One region of the Desulfallas thermosapovorans DSM 6562 genome, then DNA from elsewhere that is predicted to be linked to it. Evidence: a T-box and tRNA genes for the amino acid it is inferred to sense, from the RefSeq annotation. Region 1 holds a T-box; the other holds one or more tRNA genes.

Region 1 (3,129 bases):
CCGGGAGTTGACCAAGCTGCATGAAGATGTGCGGCGCGGTACACTGGCGCAGTTGCGGGAGCAATTCACCGGCGAGCCGCCCCGGGGAGAATTTGTGCTGGTGATTGAGGGCCGCCCGGCTGAAGGTGATGGGACAAACACCGTGGATGGCAATTTGACGCCGGAAGAGTACGTCCGTTTACTGCAGGAAGAAGGGGTACCGCCCACCAAGGCTATAAAAATAGTTGCCCGCCTGAGGAGTATTCCCCGGCGGGAATTGTACAATCAAGTAAGCGGTTCCAAATAGGAATTGCCCAGTAACTATGTATACTACTACATGGCTTTAACATCTTCTTTAACATTTTCAAACATGGCCAGGGCGCAATTCCGGCAGACGAGTTTGCCTTTGTAGTGCTGCACATCGGCGGCATTGCCGCAGAATACGCAGGCGGGCTCATATTTCTTTAATATAATTTTTTCGGCATCAACGTAAATTTCCAGGGCATCCTTTTCATCAATGCCGAGAGTGCGGCGTAATTCGATGGGAATTACCACGCGGCCCAGCTCGTCCACCTTTCTTACAATACCAGTAGATTTCAATGTCTTTCCCTCCCCTCGATAATGAAAGCATCGATTCGACATAAATTGATTATATAGCACAAGTAAATGGTACCAGTGATGGCAGTAAAAGTCAACATTTTTTTATAAAAACATGGATTTTTTTGTATAAAAAATATTGATTTAGGGAAAACTTGACAAGATAGACCTGGTTACCTTAAAATCATTATGTCGATAAAGGTCATGATGGAGAGGAGTAAATGCGGAAGAACCGGCCAGCGAGTGGGGAGGGTGGGAGCCCACCGGGGAAAACGTATTGAACATGGCTCCGGAACCGTCGGCTGAAAGCTTTCAGTAGGCCGTACCGGGTTAAGCACCGTTACCAGGCTTGGGGTATCGGGAATTAGTTGTTGAGTTCCCTGTACCTTAACGAGGCCTTTTTTAAGCAATAGAAGGCAAAATAAGGGTGGTAACGCGGAAAGTATTTTTCGCCCCTGGGTAAACCGGGGGCGTTATTTAATTTATGGCGCCATGAGCCTGGAAAATTATTGCTGCTTAATATTAGCATTAAGGGAGGTCATAATTATGGAAAAAAAGAAAACCTTTTATATAACCACGCCAATTTATTATCCCAGCGATAACCTGCATATCGGGCACGCCTATACTACTGTAGCCGCCGACGCCATGGCCAGGTTTAAGAAACTGACCGGCCATGAGGTTTGGTTTTTGACCGGCTCTGACGAGCACGGCCAGAAAATTGAGCGCTCGGCCCGGGAGCGGGGTGAAACGCCGCTGGAGTATGTGGATAAGATTGTGGCCGGTTTCAAGCACCTTTGGAGCAGTTTGAACATCAGCAATGATGATTTTATTCGTACCACCGAAGAGAGGCACAAAAGGGTGGTGCAGAAATTCTTCCAGAAACTGTACGATCAGGGTGATATTTATAAGGCCAACTATAAGGGTTGGTACTGTACACCCTGTGAAACCCTGTGGACCGAGGCGCGCCTGGAGGAGGGCAACTGCCCCGACTGTGGTCGCCCGGTGGAGCCGTTGGAGGAGGAAAGTTATTTCTTTAAAATGTCCAAGTATGCCGATCGCTTGCTCAAGTATATCGAGGACAATCCCGATTTTATCCAGCCCACCTCCCGGCGCAATGAAATGGTCAGTTTTATCAAAAGCGGTCTGGAGGACCTTTGCGTTTCCCGTACCACCTTTGACTGGGGTATTCCCGTGCCCTTTGACGAAAAGCACGTTATATACGTCTGGGTGGATGCGCTGACCAACTATATTTCGGCTTTGGGTTACGATGAGGAAAACGATGCCTTGTACCAACAGTTCTGGCCCGCCGATATACACCTGGTGGGTAAAGATATCGTTCGTTTTCATACCATTATCTGGCCCATTCTCCTTATGGCCCTGGATTTACCCCTGCCCAAGCAGGTGGTGGGACACGGCTGGGTGCTATTGGACAGCGGCAAAATGAGCAAATCCAAGGGCAACGTGGTGGACCCGCTGGTATTAATCGATAAATACGGTGTGGATGCCATACGCTATTACTTGCTCCGGGAAATGCCCCTGGGGGCTGATATCATTTATTCCGAGGAGGCCCTGGTGCACCGTATCAATGTTGACCTGGCCAATGATTTCGGCAACCTGTTCAACCGTACCTGTGCCATGGTCAACAAGTATTTCAAAGGGCAGTTAAAGCCCCCCTCCGACCCCGAAGGACCGGACGGGGAACTGTTGGATTTGGCTCGCACAACGCCGGCGGAGGTGGAGGAGTTAATGGAACGCCGGGAGATTTCCAATGCCCTGGCGGCCATAATGCGCCTGGTGGGTCGGGCCAACAAATACCTGGAGGAAACTGCTCCCTGGGCGCTGGCCAAAGACCCGGAGAAACAGGAGCGGCTGAATACCGTGCTTTATAACGTAGCCGAGGTATTGCGCTTTGCCACGGTGATGGTGTCACCCTTTATGCCCGGACTGCCCGGGCGGGCCTGGCCCCTGTTGGGAATTGAAGACAAACCCCAACTGCATACCTGGGAATCCCTTGTGTGGGGTAAGCTACCGGGCGGTACCGTGTTAAAACGGGGTGAGCCGCTGTTCCCGCGCATTGACCCGGCCACCCTGGGGGAGGAGGAATAAATGGATACCGGAACGGGTCAAATAAACCGGGTAACCGCCGGGACACCGGTGACCGGTGAGCTGTTTGATACCCATACCCACCTGTACGATGAACAATTTGACGCCGACCTGGACCAGGTGTTCAGCCGCATGGCCGGGGCCAGGGTCACCCGGGTGCTGTGCGTGGGCTTTGACGTAAATTCCTCGGAGCAGGCGCTGGCCATGGCCCAAAGCCGCCCCGGCGTGGTGGCGGCGGTGGGGGTGCACCCCCATGATGCTGCAGATGTGGCCCCGGATTACCTGGACCGTCTGGCCGGTTTGGCCCGCCATCCCCGGGTGGTGGCGCTGGGGGAAATGGGCCTGGATTACTACCGGGATCTTTCCCCGCGCCCGGTGCAGCGCCAAATCTTCCGGGAGCAGCTGGCCCTGGTGCGGGAACTGGTCATGCCGGTGATTATTCACGTGCGG
Region 2 (3,129 bases), on a different contig from region 1:
GCGGGTGACCGGTTGGTGGCTGTGGGGCGTCACCTCGATGCATTGGTAATGGATTTACTGCGGGCAATGGTTGATGATGATACCGGGTTAATTACTTTTTACTACGGGGCCGGTATGTCGGGTGCCGAGGCCCGGGAAATTGTCAACAAGATGGAAGAAGAATTTGACGAGTTTGATTTCGAGCTGCATTACGGGGGGCAGCCTTTATACCATTTAATAATCTCGGTGGAGTAGCAAGAAGGGGATGCTTTCTTTTCACTTTGAAACAGTGGCCGGGAGCACTGGCTTTCCGGATAATTTGTTGTAAGGAAGGTGTTGTATCCATGCCCAAAGTCCGTATCGTTACTGACAGTACGGCTGATTTGCCGCGTGAATTGGTGCAGCAATACGGTATTACCGTGGTGCCATTGAAGGTTTTTTTCGGGTCGGAATGTTTTGTGGATGGGGTGGATCTATCGGCTGCCGAATTTTTTAGCCGGCTGGCAGCCAGCAGGGAATTGCCCACTACCTCCCAGCCTTCACCTACCGAGTTTGTGGAATATTATCGCCCGTTGATTGACGAAGGTGCGGATATTGTGTCCATTCATATATCTGCGCAGATGAGCGGTACTTTGCAGTCCGCCCAACTGGCCAGGACCATGCTGAATTATGACGGGCTGGAAGTGATAGATTCCCGCACCGTCAGTGTAGTGCTGGGTATGGTAGTGCTGGCGGCGGCCCGGGCTGCCCAGGCCGGACGTTCCCGGGCTGAGGTGGTGGCCCTGGTGCAGGATATTATTGCCAACCACCGGGTATATTTTATGGTGGATACCCTGGAATACCTGCAGCGCGGTGGGCGTATCGGCAAAGCCCAGGCCTTTTTGGGCACTATATTGAATGTCAAACCCCTGTGCACCATAGTGGACGGAGTGATACATCCCTATGAGAAGGTTCGGGGCCGTAAAAAGGCTATTAACCGGCTGGTGCAGCTAATGGCCGAGCAGTGTCAAGATTCCGGGCCGCTTTATTGTTTTATGACTCATGGTAATGATCCCGGGGGATTAAAGTCTTTACAGGACTTGGTGCGGGAAAAACTCAATTGCCCTGAAATGGCGTACAGCCAGATGGGCGCGGTGGTGGGTACCCACGTTGGGCCGGGTGTTGTGGGCCTGGCGGTATGTCCATATAAATACCTGCAGTGGTAAACCTGGGGATGCTTAAGGAGTTTGACCAGTGCTAACAGAACCGGTAATCGAAGCTCGGGAATTGTATAAAGTGGCGTCATTGATACTGGTTCCGCCGGCGCTGGGGCTTATGCACAAATTATTGGTGAAATGATGATAAAAAGCAAAACCCCTCTTAATCTCCTAAAGAGGGGTTTTGCTGATCTGGTTGCGGGAGAAGGATTTGAACCTTCGACCTTCGGGTTATGAGCCCGACGAGCTACCGGCTGCTCCATCCCGCGATAACTTAATTAGTATAACACAAATATAAAAGGAATGCAAGGGGAAGCAGGGGTGCGGTTCTGTCGCTTCCGTTATAAACATCCCCTTGACTTAATATAACAACACCATGGTAGCATAAAAAGAACTAATCGAAAGCCGGGTTTTCATTCACTGTTTAATTTAAACCGGGCAGAGAAAGTGGAGCCACCGGGACCTGTTTCTATTTGTAGTTCAGCGTTGTGCCTGTCGGCAATGCTGTAGCATATCGCCAGTCCCAAACCGGTCCCGTTATCCTTTGTGGTAAAAAAAGGTGTGCCCAGCTTTCCTAAAATCTCAGGGCTAATTCCGCTGCCTTCATCCCGTACTGCCAGGATTACTTCACCTCTATCGGCATATGTCTTGATGGTCAAAGTTCCCCCGGGAGACATTGCATCCAATCCGTTGCGTACCAGGTTTAGAATTAACTGTCGTATCTCTTCCGGATCTAAATACAAATCAGGAATATTATTTAATTCCAGGGTGATGTTTAAGTCGGAAACCGTTGCGTCAGCCAGTAATAGCGGGTAGATAGACTCAATTATGGCATTAAGACTTTGTATTTGTAAATTCTTTGGTTTATCCTTGGCCAAAGACAAAAATGTGGATATGATGTTGTTGGCCCTGTCCAGTTCTTCAATCATCAGGTTGTAATAACCGCCATACTGGGCGCATTCCTTTTTTTCCCTTAATAATTGTAAAAACCCGCGTACGGTGGTCATGGGGTTTCTTATCTCATGGCCGATACCGGCGGCCATAGCACCTATTAAATTGAATTTTTCAAGACGGGCCATCTCTTGCTCTGTTTTTAATTTTTCAGTTACATCCCTTACATATAAAATAACCCCTTCAATTTTATCGAGTTTTTTTAAGACAAGGGGAAAACTGTATATTTCCTTCCAGCCGACTATATCGCCGCCGGGATCTTTCATGGTTACCAGGACATAACTGGATGTGCCAGTGGTTAAGGTGTCATAAGCAGGGCACCTATCACAAATTTCAGTTCGCCCTTTAAAGGCTTGATAGCATTTTTTTCCTGCCAGTGGCCGCTGCTGGAAATTCCAGCGTTCCACTGTTGTGTTGGCCCGTATAATATTGAAATCACTATCGATAACACATAAACCATCCTGTATGCTTTCGATTACCCCGGCAAGAAAGCTTTCCTTTTCACGCAGGGTTATTTCTATCTGTTTACGCCTGGTAATCTCCTTTTCCAATTCGCTTGTTTTTTGATTGAGCTGGTCAAGGTAGTTGTTGCTATATATAGCGATGGAAATCATAACACTTATTTGTTTCAGCACGTTCAGTTCCTCTTGTGGCGTGTTTCTCAACCGGGTATCATACAGCACATATGTTCCAAAGGCAGTGCCATTGCTGATTAGCGGCACCCATATAATGGTTTTTATGTTGTACTGGTTGATCATGTCATACCAGGCCGCCAGGCGTGGTTCCTGTGAAGGGTTATTGACTACGACAATGTGCCCTGTAGAGATAGCTTCCCCCGAGGGGCTGGAAAGAACCGGGGCTTTCTGGTTTACATCATGGGGATAATTTGCCGGCAGGTTATAAGAGGCAATCATCCAGCCCATTCCTTGCTCGTCCACTTCAATTACAGAACTGAAGGAATAACCTAATTTATCACAGAGGACCTGCAGTATCTTTTCAATAT

The links. The T-box of region 1 lies ahead of metG (methionine--tRNA ligase). A T-box ahead of a tRNA ligase gene usually reads a tRNA of that ligase, here a tRNA-Met.
Region 2: it has a tRNA-Met gene. The T-box ahead of metG (methionine--tRNA ligase) is inferred to sense a tRNA for this amino acid. The anticodon was not compared.

What each region holds. Positions count from the first base shown of each region.
Region 1 covers NZ_VNHM01000003.1:172,687-175,815, reverse strand. Annotated here, with positions in the region: gene rsmI (16S rRNA (cytidine(1402)-2'-O)-methyltransferase) at 1-286, shown strand, start outside; gene LX24_RS04035 (AbrB/MazE/SpoVT family DNA-binding domain-containing protein) at 313-579, opposite strand; T-box leader at 772-1,036, shown strand; gene metG (methionine--tRNA ligase) at 1,123-2,682, shown strand; gene LX24_RS04025 (TatD family hydrolase) at 2,683-3,129, shown strand, end outside.
Region 2 covers NZ_VNHM01000002.1:16,769-19,897, forward strand. Annotated here, with positions in the region: gene LX24_RS01850 (DAK2 domain-containing protein) at 1-234, shown strand, start outside; gene LX24_RS01855 (DegV family protein) at 324-1,184, shown strand; tRNA gene LX24_RS01860 (tRNA-Met) at 1,369-1,444, opposite strand; gene LX24_RS01865 (ATP-binding protein) at 1,589-3,129, opposite strand, start outside.